Regions from separate parts of the Nostoc sp. 'Peltigera membranacea cyanobiont' 213 genome, predicted to be linked through region 1. Evidence: riboswitches for the same ligand, from Rfam matches in the RefSeq annotation. Region 1 holds a riboswitch; each other region holds the start of a gene.
What was found. Region 1 has a riboswitch for cobalamin ahead of CDG77_RS24135 (DUF1636 domain-containing protein). Riboswitches for the same ligand answer to the same signal wherever they lie in the genome.
Positions count from the first base shown of each region.

Region 2: linked by a shared signal. The riboswitch ahead of CDG77_RS04975 (DUF1636 family protein) and the one ahead of CDG77_RS24135 (DUF1636 domain-containing protein) in region 1 are both predicted to bind cobalamin.
Region 3: linked by a shared signal. The riboswitch ahead of CDG77_RS11125 (energy-coupling factor ABC transporter permease) and the one ahead of CDG77_RS24135 (DUF1636 domain-containing protein) in region 1 are both predicted to bind cobalamin.
Region 4: linked by a shared signal. The riboswitch ahead of cobG (precorrin-3B synthase) and the one ahead of CDG77_RS24135 (DUF1636 domain-containing protein) in region 1 are both predicted to bind cobalamin.

Region 1 covers NZ_NOLI01000106.1:19,025-23,005, forward strand. Annotated here, with positions in the region: gene CDG77_RS24130 (N-acetylmuramoyl-L-alanine amidase) at 1-1,579, shown strand, start outside; cobalamin riboswitch at 1,809-1,951, shown strand; gene CDG77_RS24135 (DUF1636 domain-containing protein) at 2,249-2,659, shown strand; gene metE (5-methyltetrahydropteroyltriglutamate--homocysteine S-methyltransferase) at 2,735-3,981, shown strand, end outside.
Region 2 covers NZ_NOLI01000010.1:48,995-52,975, forward strand. Annotated here, with positions in the region: gene CDG77_RS04965 (NAD(P)H-quinone oxidoreductase subunit N) at 1-1,127, opposite strand, end outside; tRNA gene CDG77_RS04970 (tRNA-Val) at 1,500-1,573, opposite strand; cobalamin riboswitch at 1,742-1,905, shown strand; gene CDG77_RS04975 (DUF1636 family protein) at 1,928-2,347, shown strand; gene CDG77_RS04980 (cobalt-precorrin-6A reductase) at 2,347-3,090, shown strand; gene CDG77_RS04985 (extracellular catalytic domain type 1 short-chain-length polyhydroxyalkanoate depolymerase) at 3,135-3,981, opposite strand, start outside.
Region 3 covers NZ_NOLI01000029.1:43,571-47,551, reverse strand. Annotated here, with positions in the region: gene CDG77_RS11140 (energy-coupling factor ABC transporter ATP-binding protein) at 1-346, opposite strand, end outside; gene cbiQ (cobalt ECF transporter T component CbiQ) at 321-1,133, opposite strand; gene CDG77_RS11130 (energy-coupling factor ABC transporter substrate-binding protein) at 1,130-1,429, opposite strand; gene CDG77_RS11125 (energy-coupling factor ABC transporter permease) at 1,416-2,192, opposite strand; cobalamin riboswitch at 2,219-2,372, opposite strand; gene cbiM (cobalt transporter CbiM) at 2,531-3,283, shown strand; gene CDG77_RS11115 (PDGLE domain-containing protein) at 3,314-3,688, shown strand; gene cbiQ (cobalt ECF transporter T component CbiQ) at 3,732-3,981, shown strand, end outside.
Region 4 covers NZ_NOLI01000033.1:1,662-5,642, forward strand. Annotated here, with positions in the region: gene ilvD (dihydroxy-acid dehydratase) at 1-293, opposite strand, end outside; gene CDG77_RS11840 (LysR family transcriptional regulator) at 399-1,283, shown strand; gene CDG77_RS38500 (hypothetical protein) at 1,284-1,406, opposite strand; gene CDG77_RS11845 (thiol-disulfide oxidoreductase DCC family protein) at 1,513-1,926, opposite strand; adenosylcobalamin-variant (AdoCbl-variant) riboswitch at 2,312-2,402, shown strand; gene cobG (precorrin-3B synthase) at 2,404-3,927, shown strand.

The DNA of each region.
Region 1 (3,981 bases):
ACAATTTGATGCTCAAAAGACTCGCATCGTTGTAGAACTGAATCCAGGTTACACTCTCGATCCACAACTTGTAAAATTTACATCAAAAATCGGCAATCAATGGGTTGTACAGTTACCATCGCCAGAACGCGTAGAGACGACATCATCCCCAAGTGGAATTTACAGTGTGGTAGCTGATGGAAAACAAGTTGCACAAACTACATCGAGGACAACTATTATTGAAAATTTACAAGTCACAGGAGATGGATTTTTTATCCGTACTAATGGCAGTAATAATTCAGAAATTAAGGTAAATCGCAGCGATAATCGTAGCGTTATAGACATTAATATTAAAGGTGCAACTCTATCGCCTAATCTGCAACAGCAGCAGTTTATCAACCGATACGATGTCAATAGCATCCAATTTACTCAACTACAAAGTACAATTCCCACTGTCCGCATAACCTTACGGATAGACAAAAATAGTCCTGATTGGCAGGCAACGGTTAGTGGTAGCGACGGTATAGTACTGTTACCTAGTAGTGGAGTAGTCAAGTTACAACAAAGCAATAATCAACCTAACCCAGTTACCCAAGTACCTACTCCCCCTTCCACAATTGAGTCTGTAGAACTGGGAAGCAATGGTACACAATTGCTAATTAGAAGCGATCGCAGTTTATCAAATGTCACTAGTAACTGGGATAGACAAACAGCTCTTTACCGAATCGCTATCCCTAATGCTAAACTCGCAAGCAATATTACCGGGCCGACTTTGAATGCAAATAGTCCCGTGTTGAGAGTACGTCTACAACAGCAAGAAAGAGAAACCGTAGTAATTTATATTCAACCTGTGTCTAGGGTACAAATTAAGCAACTCAACCAAATTAGTTCTCAAATATTAGCATTAGAATTTCAGCGCGATCGCTTAGTTTTACCACCCTCTGCTTCTATAACAAAACCCCCAATTGTTTTTCCTCCTTTACCAACAGCATTCCCAGACCCTGAGTCTCCACCAACGACTGCATCCGAAACCTCACAACCTATACCTCGTCCTCCCAAAGGACGAATAGTCATAATTATCGACCCTGGACATGGGGGAAAAGATGCAGGTGCTATTGGTCTTCATGGACTGCAAGAAAAGGATATCATCTTGAGGATTGGTAAAAAGGTCGCCTCACTTTTAGAGCAAAATGGTATTAAAGTCATCATGACAAGGGATGCTGACTATTTTATCGATCTTGCTCCTAGAGTTGTCATGGCAGAACATGTTCATGCAGACTTATTCGTGAGCATTCATGCAAATTCAATTGATAACAACCCTAGTGCAAATGGTTTAGAAACCTATCATTACGACCGGGGTTATCGTTTAGCGCAAGTGGTTCACAAAAGCATTCTTCAAGGCATTCCGACATTAAAAGACCGAGGAGTAAAACGAGCTAGATTTTATGTGCTGAGAAAAAGTTCTATGCCCGCAATTTTAATAGAAACTGGTTTTGTAACAGGTTCTGAAGATAACCCCAGACTGGCGAACCCAGAGTATGATAATCGGATGGCTGAGGCGATCGTTCGCGGTATCCTCCAGTATTTACAGCAAAGGTAAGTAAGTTTCTTGTGAAGGCACTTACCAATCATAAAGTGACCAGCCGTCGCTTTCGTCTGTTCCGCAGCGTCCCGTAGGGAAGGGCTTTCATCGCCAAAGATATAGTCGTGTGGACATAAGATCCTTGATCCGGCTGGATATTTTATTTTTTGGATCTCCCTAAATCAGAGTTTTCCGGCAATAACAAAACAGGTGATTGAATTTTGCATTAAACTGTAAACAATGATATAGTCTAAGTTTAGAACTCGGTTCTAGTGGGGAACAGCCACTAGAGGAAACGGGGAAAGTCCGGTGTAAATCCGGCGCTGTCCCGCAGCTGTAATCAAGGTTTGCCTTGTGAGTCAGAATGCCCGCCGAAAGTAACAGACAAACTCATACCCATCTGCGAGGTACAGGTGAATACTCCTAAAAATATTTCAACGATACATCAGTTTCACATTCTCATAATGCCAGAGATACCCCACAGACTACTCATGGCTGTGAAATTATAGGCAGTTTATTGATAATTGCAATTATGCTTTGGTGCAACTGTCATTTGCGCTAGTTTTTTATTGGCGTGAAAGCTTTTGTAACATCATTGTTGCCAAATTTACAAGTTTTTGCAGTTGCACGACTGCAAAAAGTTGTCATATCTGCGATTCAGACTTCTTTCTACAAACTTCAAAATTAATGCTCAATAAACAACATACTTTATTTGTTTGCACGACTTGTGACAGCGTGTGGCAAGACGGTAAACGAGTTGGTGAAAGTAAAGGTGAACAACTACTACAACAACTTCAACAACTTGCACTCAATTGGGAATTGCGAAATAAATTCCACATTCAGGGAGTTGAATGCATGAGTGCTTGTAGTCGTTCTTGTGTTATTGCTTTTGTTGCAGAAGGTAAATCAACCTATCTCTTTGGTGATTTACCAGTTGATAGTAGTGCATCTGCTATTTTGCAATGTGCTAGTCAATATTATGCTAAACCCAATGGTTCACTGTCTTGGTCAGAACGCCCTGAACCTTTAAAAAAAGGTATTCTGGCAAGTATTCCACCACTAAATAAGTGGGCAAAATTAAATATAAGTTGTTGTTAATTGATGACTGGGTAAAATTTTCCAGTTCCCAATTACTAGTACCTAAATCATTAATCTTCAAAGGAATAGAAAGTAATGCAGATTCAAACAGCAACATTAGGCTATCCCCGCATTGGTAAAAACCGGGAAGTCAAGAAAGCGCTAGAAGCATTTTGGAGTGGTAATCTAGAGTCAGAATCATTACTCCAAACCGTGCAAAAAGTCGAGGAATCTAACTGGAAAACCCAACTTGAAGCCGGAATTGACCATATTGGAATTGGAGACACAACTCTCTACGATCATGTACTTGACTGGACATTTCGTTTTGGGCTAATTCCTGAAAGATTTCAACAGCTTTCCGGGTTAGAACGCTACTTTACAATGGCACGGGGTAAAGAAGGAATTCCTGCCTTGGAAATGACCAAGTGGTTTGATACTAACTATCACTATCTCGTCCCGGAAATTGCAGAATCAACATTACCGTCTGATTTCAGTGACTTTTTAGAACGAGTTAGCCGCGCTCAAAAAATATTAGGTAAACGGGCAATTCCGATTGTACTTGGCCCCTGTACTCTGCTGCGCTTAAGCAAACTATCACTAAATATTCAGCAAGCAGTATCAAAGTTAATTCCGCTATACAAAAACCTCCTCACTGAATTAAAAAATCTGGGAGTAGAAGAAGTGCAAATACATGAACCTGCACTTGTTTTAGGTGATGCGAATTCTTGGAAATCACACTTTCAAACAGTTTATCAATCACTTTCGTCAGTTGAAATACCCCTACACTTGGTTACTTATTTTGATGATTTGGGGGAAACCTACTCTTGGGTAATGGAATTGCCAGTTAGTGCAATTAGTTTAGATTTTACACGAGGACGTAATTTAGAGTTAATCAAAACCTACGGTTTTCCACCAAATAAGCGACTAGGTGCAGGAATTATAGACGCAAGAAATATTTGGCAAATTCGTTCCGAGAAAGTTATTCCCATTTTACAAGAGATTGTAGAGACTTTACATGGAACATCTATACATATTCAACCATCTGCTTCCTTACAATTTGTTCCCTACGATGCCAAACGAGAAAAACGATTACCATCACAGCTACGCAATGTCTTGAGTTTTGCTGAACAGAAACTTCAAGAAGTGGTTTTCTTGGCTCGGACAATAACAGGAGAAAACACTAAAGCAGAGCAAGAATTGATCGAGACTAGCTGGAGTAAGTTCGAGGAGTTTAATCCAGCAAATCAGTCAGTTGAAGAAAGACTGAAAACTCTGAAGACTGATGATTTTCAGCGCTCCTTATCCTATGGATTGCGGCTTGATTCACAAATTTCGCTTCCTCT
Region 2 (3,981 bases), on a different contig from region 1:
AGGAGTGGGTCTTTTTGATATAAACCAGAGTATTCGGCAATCTGGTCGGTTCCTGTCCGCAGTGAGAACAGGATGATGCAGGTAAAGCCACACAGGTTCATGAACAAGTAAACCAGTAGGTAAAATATCATACTGGCATACCCTGCTTGTGTCCCAGCAATCAAGCCAATCATCACAAACCCAGCTTGGGCAATGGATGAATAAGCTAGCATTCGTTTCATGCTGGTTTGAGCTAGGGCGACTACGTTACCCAAAATCATGCTCAGAACGGCTAGAGCAGTGAAGACAAACCTCCACTCATCAGCAACAAGGGGGAAGGCTGTTGTCAGTAAGCGGATGGCTAGGGCAAACCCAGCTGCTTTGGAACCGACAGATAAAAAGGCGATGACTGGGGTGGGAGCGCCTTCGTAAACATCTGGTGTCCACTGGTGGAAAGGTGCGGCAGAGATTTTAAAGCCAATACCTGCGATCGCAAAAACTAAGGCAATCACTAAACCTAAAGATTGTCCCACTTTTGCTGTGGCAATGCCATTTGCGATCGCACTTAGTTCAGTTTGTCCTCCAGATAGCCCATACAGCAGTGATACACCGTACAAGAATATTGCTGTACTGGAAGCTCCAATTAACAAGTATTTCAGCGCCGCTTCATTGGAGCGTGGGTCACGCTTGGTATAACCTGTCAACAAGTAAGAGGAAATACTCAGGGTTTCTAGGGAGATGAAAATCATCACCAACTCACTAGCCCCGGATAAAAACATCCCTCCAAGAGTAGCACTCAGCAAAATAGCGATGAACTCTGCTAATGGGGTGCCGCTCTGCTCGACGTAGCGAATTGACATCAGTATGGTAATAGCCGCAGACAAGGCAATGATGCCGCGAAAGACGATACTCAGGTCATCACCATTAAAGCCACCGGTAAAAGAGATGGGATTAGGATTGTCCCATTGAAAATATAGGGCGACAATGGAAGCAAATAAACCTGCGATCGCTAGATATCCAATCCAGCGTGCGGATGTACGCCCCAAAATCAAATCAACAATCAAAACCCCCAAGAGGGTGAGAATAACAATCCCCTCTGGTAAAATCGTTCCAGCGTTCAACTGGGATGCAATATTAGCAAAATCCATGATATGTATAGGTTTTGGCGATTAGACATTAAGGCTAACTCTGTTCACTCTAGCAAGTTTTCTAATTCCCGGACTACCTCTTTGAACAAGAGCTTAATATTTAACATTAGCAAAATTCGATCGAGAAGCGGCGCTAGAAGCTCTTAGGCTTTATCTGGACTAGGGGAATCTCGGTAAGCTAATAATTTTCGGTAATATATCCAGAATTTTTCTAAAAAGTCATCTAAAGTCTTTTGGTGGCAGGCAACAAATGGACTCAACTTTTTATAATGCGCTTAAATAACATTAACTTGTCACAAAGACAGATAATTAGTCATAACGACACTTATTTGTCACCTACGACAAATAATTAGTCACTGTACAAATTTAGAATGGACGTAACTGGATTCGAACCAGTGACCTCTACGATGTCAACGTAGCGCTCTAACCAACTGAGCTATACGTCCTTAACCACACGATTATCAATATTAGCATATACTTCTTGAATCGAGCAAGAAAAAGACCCAAATCAGGCGAAGTTTATTATCAAACAGAGTTCAGGAGTCATTTCTCATCTGTAGCAAAAACCGAGTCGATCGCAATTGATTAAAATTTTCTCAGATGACCCTAGTGTATGATCGATAAGGTCATTCGGTTCTGGTGGGGAGCAGCTACCAGAGGTAACGGGGAAAGTTCGGTGCAAATCCGGCGCTTGGGAGCAACTGTGAACCAATTTGAGATGTAATCTAAAATTCCAAATTCAGTGAGTCAGGATGCCCACCGAAATAGATTTAACAGTTCCACATCTCTGCGAGGTACAGATGACTACTACTGTAAATATTTCCCCAACGAATCCCTTGGGTGTTGCTGACCATACTTTATTTGTTTGCAAAACTTGTGCTAGCGTTTGGCAAGAGGGAAAACGCTTAGGTGAAAGTGGCGGTCAAAAACTTCTAAACCAACTTCAGCAGCTTGCACAAGATTGGAACTTACGAGATGAATTCCCAATTCAAGAAGTTGAATGCATGAGTGCTTGCAATCGTTCTTGTGTAGTTGCCTTTGCTGCCAAAGGTAAATTAACATATTTGTTTGGCGATTTAGCCGTTGATGGTAGTGCATCTGCGGTACTAGAATGCGCTAGTCAATACTATGGCAAAGCAGATGGTTTACTACCTTGGTCAGAACGCCCAGAAGCGCTGAAAAAGGGCATTTTGGCAAAGATTCCACCTTTATCTCAATGATGCGCGTTTTGATTCTGGGTGGGACGGGAGATGCCGCAGAACTAGCTGCTAAAGTGGCGACTATTAAAGGCTTAGAAGCAATCACGTCTCTAGCTGGTCGTACCCGTGAACCATCAATTCCGTTGGGCGATTTCCGGGTTGGAGGCTTTGGTGGTGTGGTGGGATTGGCTAGCTATTTGCGTCAAATGCAAATCGACTTATTAATTGATGCAACCCATCCTTTTGCAAGTCAGATTTCCTTCAATGCGGCAGATGCTGCAACTGAAGTTGGAGTACCCCATCTAATGTTAATTCGCCCGCCTTGGGAAAAAGAAAGTGGCGATCGCTGGATTGAAGTTGACAGCGTTGAAGCCGCCGCCACATCTCTGCAAAACCAGGCACAGCGAGTATTTTTGACAGTTGGGAGGCAAGAACTAGCCGCCTTTGCTCACCTAGAGAAAATTTGGTTTCTGATGCGGATGATTGACCCTCCCACTGATGATGCTTTAGTACCCGCAGGAAGGATATTGTGCGATCGCGGGCCCTTTACCCTCAATAATGAAAGGCAAATCCTGATTGATAATAATATTGATACCATCGCGAGCAAAAATAGCGGCGGCGATGCCACAAAGCCCAAAATTGTTGCAGCGCGAGAACTGGGTGTGAAGGTCGTTATGATAAACCGTCCAGCCATACCGCCAGGAGAGCAGGTTGCTGATGTTGATGGTGTTTTGGCATGGCTATTTGACAAGTTACACGATTAGTCCAATCAGGCAAAAGCTTCGATGGGGAATTTTCTTTCATCAGCTTAAGATAAACTGTGGCGTTGAAAAAAGTCCCAAATTGTCTGACTGGCATTCAAGCCAAGTTTAGCATTGAATTTATTTAGGTTCGGATCGGTTGAAGCACCACCAGGCCAAAAATGTCCCCCATCTACTACAGCTAACTGTAAGACCTCTGAGTTGCCACTACAATTTAAGTACTGAGTAGCTTTCACTTTTGAGCTTTTGCTAGAGTTCGTGTCAGAAAGCAGTGGCGATGGGCTGGGTGAAATACATCGATCGTGCGATCGCCAAAAGCTTACCATGTCTGAAATAGAAACAAGCGCTCCTCGTTGAGTGTGGTCATCACCTTCATAACGAACATCTCGATCGTTTGTACCGTTAACGATCATCATTGAGATCGGAGTCTGAGGTTGGCAATTAGGTTTGAGCCGAACTGGAAGAGAGCCAGCTACTGATGCAAAAGCGGCAATTTTATCAGATAGCTTACATGCTAAAGCTTGGGTAAGTATTCCGCCTCTAGAAAAACCAGTGGCATAGATTTTATGACTATCAATATTTCTTTCTTGCTTCAGATTATCGATTAAAGCACTGACAAATAAAACATCATCTATCTTTCCTTGAGAATTACCTCTAAGGCTCCATTTTTGATTAATTCCATCTGGATAAACAACAATAAATCCTTTTTGCTCTGCTAAATTATTAAAGCGCGTAACATCACTAATCGAATGACCACTACCAGCATCTCCATGAAATACTAAAACTAATGGCATTGGGTGGTTTGGATCGTAAGATTTTGGAGTATAAAGATAGTAAGTGCGTAATCGTCCTTGATTATTTATCTGTCCATAACTATCACCACTCAATATTTTT
Region 3 (3,981 bases), on a different contig from region 1:
CTGGTAAACCCAAATTACACAAACCGTAAGATATATCTTCTTCAACAGTAGAAGCTACTAATTGTTGTTCTGGATCTTGAAATACTAGCCCCACCTTTTGCCGTAAGCTGCTAAGATAATTTCGGTTATAACTTAACGGTTCACCGCGCCAACGGACAATACCAGAATTAGGTTTATATAGACCATTCGCTAATAAAAATAGTGTAGTTTTACCACAGCCATTTTGCCCAATTAATGCACATCTTTTGCCAGATGGAATCTTCAGTGTTAGACCATTCAAAGCTGATTGCTGTGTGCCAGGATAGGTGTAATATACCTGCTCAAATTCGAGTAAATATTCCTGCATTCCGCCAAAAGTCCAATGCTATTAATACTACACAGCCGAAAATAGCTTCAATGATATATCGCCCTTGAGGATAATAACGGCGGGGATGCCAAACTCTAAATTCACTCACAAAACCCCGTGATTCCAGTCCGAGAGAGAACTGACTATATCGTTGTAAGGTTCGCTGTAATAGTTGTCCGATTAGTAGTGCTAAACTTTTCATCCCACTACGCCAAGTGCGGTAGCCACCACGAGAATTTTGGGCAGTCAACAATTCACTAGCTGTATTTAGCAGGATGAAAATAAACCGATACATTAGTAATAACAAATCGCTCAGAAGCACAGGAAATCGCAAGTAACGCAGAGTTTGTAATATCTCTGGGAAAGGGACAGTTAACATGAGAAAATATAAGCAAGAAACAGAAGCTAATGCTCTGGTTAAAATTCCCCATGCTTGGATACTGCCACTATGACTGATATAAATATAGAAGTGTCCGAGAGTTAATCCATACCACGAGTCTAATTGCACCTTGGACAAATCAGTAATTGCAACTCCATTCACCATCAAGGCTGGTAAACTCGTCAAACAAAAAACTATGGTGAACATTAACAACCGAAAATAAACACCAGCTGGAATTTTTGCATAAATAACTGTCCAAACACCCAGCCAAAGCGCTATCAAAATTTGTACTAGCGGATGGGTAACAAGGGAAATTGCAAGAGTAGTAAATGCAAAAATTATTTTATGTTCTGGTGGTAATCTTCGCAGTCGATTAGTGTAAGCTAAAGTGTCTAGTTGCAGGCTCATTCTTCACGTTTTTGTTGGGAACGTCCTTTATACAACCCAATTGCATAACCGACTACTCCCGCACCTAAAGCTGCTTGCGAAGCAAATAATAAGCTTTCTATTTCTCCACTAGCTGGTTCAAAAAATGATTTAAACCAGGGTTTATATCCAGGCTGGATTTCAGTAATTGCTTTTTCAGCTTTGTCATCAGAACCGGCAAATTCCCCACCACGTACAAATATTAATGGTGCAACTGCTAAAGCTAAGACAGCTACTACCAACAGCCAGTTACTCAACCCTTTTTTAGATTGACTCATTACCATTTCCTCGCTTGATTAATTGCAACAGTTCCAATTCTTGAGGATTATAAGATTGCAGCCAGTTCCATACCAACACAGTTAGTAATCCTTCACTAATTGCTAAGGGAACTTGAGTTATAGCAAAAATTCCGGCGAACTTGATAAATGAAGCAATAAATCCACCAACGGGGGCAGGAAAAGCTAGGGCGAGTTGAATAGAAGTGATAACGTAAGTGAGTAAATCTGCGATCGCAGCTGCGAGAAATATGGCGATTCTTTGTTTACCACCCAACTTCATTGTCAGATTATATATCCAGTAAGCTGCAAAGGGCCCTGCGATCGCCATCGAAAAAGCATTTGCCCCCAGCGTCGTCAAGCCGCCATGTGCCAGTAACAAAGCTTGAAATAACAATACCAAGCTACCTAAAACTGTCATGGTGAGGGGACCAAACAGCACCGCACCTAACCCTGTCCCTGTCGGATGAGAACAGCTACCTGTGACGGAAGGGATTTTCAACGCTGACAACACGAAAGTGAAAGCACCAGCCAAGCCCAGTAGTAGTTTTAGTTCCGGGTTAGCTTGGGTAATGCGTGTCAGACTACGCAATCCTAATAAAAAAAATGGTAATGCCACAACCCACCAAAAAATTGCCCACTGCACTGGTAAAAAACCTTCCATAATGTGCATGGCATAAGCGGGTTGGGGTAAACCAACTACCAAGTAAAAACTGATAACTCCCATCAGGGTTAGACTAACTAACGCCTGTTTTTTTCTTTTCATAACCTGTACCTCGCAGATTTATGTAAACGAATTGGTTCCCATCGGCGGGCATCCTGACTCACCTAATTTTGGCTCACAGTTGCGGGACAGCGCCGGATTCACACCGGACTTTCCCCCTTGCGTCCGATAGCGCAGCGTGGCGTTATGCTCCCCATCAGAACCGATTGGAGTAACTATATCACCATTACTCAAGCATCAAAACCGCGAACACAATAATACGATCGATCTAAATTGTATTTAATATGCCCCCCTAGTGGATTGAAGTTTCTAGAGAATACGTGGTCTACTAGACAACTGGACGCTTAAATCAATCTGGCTGCAAAGGACACTTCTTAAACATGGAAACAATACCATTTATGGGTGCTTCGTCCTTCGGCTGGCTGTACTGGGTAATACAGCCGCATTTAGCTATGCACATTCCAGATGGCTTCTTGAACTTACCCGTTATCCTTGTCACCTGGATAATTGCTCTTGCTTTAATTACACTAGCTATTAAGCGATCGCAAGCAGAATACCAAGAACGAGCAGTACCTTTAATGGGAGTTTGTGCAGCATTTATCTTTGCAGCGCAAATGATCAATTTCCCGATTCCAGGAGGCACTTCTGGACACCTTTTGGGCGGAACACTAGCTGGAGCTTTATTAGGGCCTTGGGCTGGATCGCTAGTTATGGTTGCAGTGTTTATCGTGCAAGCTGTTCTATTTCAAGATGGTGGACTAACAGTTTTAGGGGCGAACATCTTTAACATGGGATTAATCGGTACCTTTGGTGGTTACTATCTCTATCGCACAATAAGATTTGCTACTGGGCGCGATACCTTACGAGGTATGACAATTGGTGCGGCGATCGCTGCTTGGACAAGCGTAGTGGTAGCTTCAGTTATGTGTGCCTTAGAACTAGCTGTGTCTGGAACGGTTCCTCTGGCGGTAGGTTTAACAGCAATGGCTTCTTGGCATGTCGTAATTGGCATTGGCGAGGCGCTGATTACCGTAGTAGCACTTAGTTTTATTTGGCGGACTCGACCTGATTTATTTTACGATCCACCCCGTCAGACAAAATCACCTATGTCTCGTCCAGTCTCTCGTTATTAAAAGGTGTGACTAAATCAGGATTTAATACTTATGAGTAGCAATCTCTCGCGATCGCGCAACCGGGCTTTTGTTATCGCTGGCTTAGGTATTGCCTTATTGATTGCAATTTTCCTTTCGCCACTAGCAAGTAAAAACCCAGATGGGCTAGATAGAGTTTCCCAAGACCTAAAGTTTGACAGCAAAGAACTTGGAGAGAAACCCGCTCAGAAATTACCCTTTTATGGAATTTTTGATGAGTATGCCCTCAGAGGAGTACCAGAAGCGATCGCTACTCCATTAGCTGGATTAATTGGAACATTAGCAACTTTCGGTTTAGCTTGGGGTATTGGCAAACTAGTTATTCGTGGTTCTAGTTTACCTTCTACACAGTATGACGCTGATTCCGACTCAGATGCGCCAGATTAACAATTCGTAATTAGGAATCAAATACAGATAGGAACTTAACATCATGCTGCTGCACGTTGGAGTATTTGTATTAGATGTCGATAGCAAACAAGCGACTCTCTGGCACAAACTCGCTCCCCGTACCCGGATACTTTGTACCTTATTGTTTGTGTTTGCCAATGTTCTCACACCAGATGGGCATTGGTGGACTTGGGCTATTTATGGATTAGCTTTAATCAGCCTCATATTGCTAAGTAAAGTCACTCTATCAGTACTAGTGAAACGGTTAGCAGTTGAGTTAACGTTTATTAGTG
Region 4 (3,981 bases), on a different contig from region 1:
CGCGACACTAGGGAATATTTCATCCCTTCGGTTCCCATTGAAATCCCATCGCTAATGGTAATCGTGCCAAAGATTTGTGGCATCGCTCCGGCAGATTTAATCCCTGCTTCTGCTATGAGTGCTAGTTTATTTATCCCCATATTGCAGGGCGTGATGGTGCTGTAACCGTTGGCTATACCGACAATGGCTTTGTTGAAATCTTCATCTTTAAAACCAACTGCACGCAGCATAGCTCGATTTGGCGATCGCTGCACCCCTTGCGTCACAATTTGGCTTCTTAAATTCTCCGACATCGTTACATCATCCTCTGACTTCCATGTATGAGTATCATAGATAGCAATTTTTGAGATGTCCAATATATATTTATAAGTATTTGAGACTTATAAAATATCAAAACTATGGAACTGCGACACCTGCGCTACTTTATTGCTGTAGCTGAGGAACTGCACTTTAGTAAAGCCGCAGAGCGACTTCACATCGCTCAACCGCCCTTAAGCCAGCAAATTCAGCAGCTAGAAGCAGAACTAGGAGTAGAACTTTTTCAACGCAAAACTAAACGACAGGTGCAGCTAACGGAAGCCGGACAAGTATTTTTGCAAGAAGCTTATCAATTGTTCGCTCAACTATCGAAGGCAATCGATCTGACTCAACGGACAGGTAGGGGTGAGAAAGGACAACTCCGAGTAGGTTTCACCAGCTTGGTAACTTACGATTTGCTACCTGTGATTTTGCGACGGTTTCGAGAACAGTTTCCAGAAGTGGAGTTAGTATTACAAGAATTGACGACAACTCAGCAAGAACAAGCGCTATTCAATCGCCGCATCCATGTAGGTTTTGCCCATCCACCTTTAGAAGACAACACTTTTAATCAAGAATGTATTCAGCAGGAAGGACTAATTGTGGCTTTCCTAGAAACTCATTTGTTAGCTAGACAAGAAAATATTTCAGTGCGATCGCTCTTGAACGAAAATTTTATTATGTTCCCCCGCTATTTGGGCCCCGGACTTTACGATCAAATCCTGAGTCTTTGTCAGCAAGGGAATTTTAGCCCAAAAGTGACTCAAGAAGCAATCCAAATGCAGACAATTATCGGGCTAGTGTCAGCAGGAATGGGGATTGCGATCGTACCGTCTTCTTTGCAAAATCTTCAAAGGGCTGGTGTAGTTTATCGCACTTTAGAAGAAAAAACACCATTAGTAGAAACGGCTGTAGTGTGGCGACAAGAGGATATGACACCTGTTTTACGGGAGTTTCTACAAATTGTCAGAAGTGTCTGTGGTTAATTAATCAGTTAAAAAGGCGATCGCCAAACGCTTAGGCGCGATTTGAGTTGCAAGCAACTGTTTTATAGAAGCATTGCGATCGTGTTTAATAATTAAGGGAACTCCAAAAAATAAATTATTCAATTTGTCTACTCAACTAGACTTCTTTCTTCCTTGTCTCCCTTGTCTCCCTTGTCTTCCTTGTCCCCCTTGTCCCTCTGCGACGGAATATTTTTTTACTTGGAAATCCCTAACGCTTGGATTCCTTGCAGTTTCCATCAGCACAGTATGCCGATTCATAAGTACTAGAACGCTTACCAAATATGGTGTAACGATTATCGCGGATTTGTTCGTAAAAGCGATCGCCTGCCCATTTCATCCCCGGTAAGGCTCGATAAGCATCTACAAATATACTTCCTACTGGCAATAACCGCCCAATTTCTTCTGCGGCGTTACTGCCTTGCCAACGTCTTTGAGGTTCATTGCCATCAATTAAAATTACTCCCTGTTCGCAATCTTGGGCTGTAATTCCCCACTGTAAAAGTGTCTGTTCATCTTGCATGGGAGCGTAGCGAAATAACTTTCCCTTGTCTAAGGTTTCTAGCAATTGCACTAAAGTAACGCAGAGATTACAATTTCCGTCGTAGATTACGTAGTAGTTCATGGAAATAACAGCTTTTTGGCAATTGACTTGTCGGATCTGTCTAAACACAACTTTGGTATTCTAGCTTAGAAAACCGTAGCGATCGCTCTTGCCTCACTAAAGTAATACGATTCACTTCATATACTTAAGATTTTTGAAAGTATCTGTAGGGTGCGTTAGACGGAACGTCGTAACGCACCATCCCAAGCTGATGGTGCGTTACGCTATGCTAACGCACCCTACGTGGCATAAAGTTGTAAAGCAGAAAATATTGATTTATCTCAATTTTCTCTAAAATCTATTGCAACATTTTACCCTTGCCGCGCCACTACACATATTTCAAAAATCAAATACTAGTCCTAATTCGGAAGTGTTAAATTTTCTAACTACCTTCTCGTGCTAAATTATTAAAGCTTGGAGTTGGGAAACTCCGGTGAAATTCCGGGACTGTGCCGCAGCTGTAATGGGATAGCCCAAGTCAGAATGCCAACTTTCAAGATGTCATCAAGACACAATCACCGTCTACTCCCTGCGTCGCACGGGGAAGGAGTTCTAAATTTGCTTTCTGGATTTGCCACTTGTCCTGGCTTGTTTTATACTACACCCGCCGCCGATGGGATATTATCTCGCATTAGAATACCAGGTGGAATTATTAGCACTCAGCAGTGCCATGCGATCGCAGACATAGCAGAGCAGTATGGTGGCGGCTATGTGGATGTGACTAATCGAGCTAACCTACAAGTCCGCGAGATCCGCACGGGGATAAATGCTGAGGTTTTGAAGCATTTACAGCTTATGGGATTGGGTTCTCACAATTCTGTTGTAGACCATATCCGTAATATTATGACCAGCCCAACTGCTGGTATCGATCCGCAAGAATTAATCGACACTCGCCCTTTTGTCGAAGATTGGGATAATTATATTGCCGCACATCCGGCGCTTTCAGGACTATCGGCAAAATTTAGCGTTTGCTTTGATGGCGGTGGAATAATTCACGTGTGCGATCGCTTGAATGATATCCTATTTGCTGCTGTCTTAGTCAATGCTGATGTTTACTTCCGCCTTTATCTCAGTGTCGGCGCAAAGGGCCAACCGCCTAGCGATATGGGGATTTTGTTAACACCAAAGCAATGTTTACCTGTCTTGGCAGCTTTGACAGAGGTCTATCTAGCTCATACTAATACTACAAATAAGCGGCGGCTACGTCTCTTAGAGTTATTGAACACTTTGGGTTGTGAAAATTATCTCCAAGAAGTTCAGCAACGTTTACCTTTCCCGCTTTTGGACGGTGAAACGGGAAAATACCTAACCCCCCAACCCCTAAAGGAATTCTCTACTATTTTGCCAGGAGAGGGCAAGTATCAGCATATTGGTATCCATCCCCAACGTCAGCGAGGCTTATTTTATATTGGTATCGTATTACCTCTGGGACGATTGGAAAGTACACAGATGAAGGGTTTAGCAAATTTAGCAGCAAAATATGGTAGCGGCACTCTTCGGTTAACTCCCTGGCAAAATTTGCTGATTGCAGACATTCCTCAGCAATGGGTTGATGATGTCCAAAGTGAAATCGCTTTTTTAGGATTAGATTTCTCTGCAACTAACATTAAGAGTGCATTAGTTGCCTGTTCGGGAAACAAGGGTTGTGCTTCTTCTGCCACAGACACTAAAAGTCATGCGTTGGCATTAGCTGAATATCTGGAAACTCGCCTTACTCTGGATTGCCCAGTTAATATCCACTTCAGTGGCTGCGAAAAATCCTGCGCCCAGCATAGCAAGAGTGATATTACTCTGCTCGGTGTCAACTTTGAGGCTGACGGTGGAATTGTAGAAGGCTATCACGTTTATGTTGGTGATAGCAAGCAGAAATTTGGACGGGAAATATATCAATATGTGACTTTTACCGAACTACCTGCATTAATAGAGCGGATGCTATATGTATATAAAATTCAACGCTTAAATCCCAATGAATCTTTTGGGGAATTTAGCAATCGATGTGCGATCGCTCAATTACAACTCTGATTCAATAAACACTTAGGTTCCCTTCTCAAGTCAATCCAAAATCTAAAATCCCAA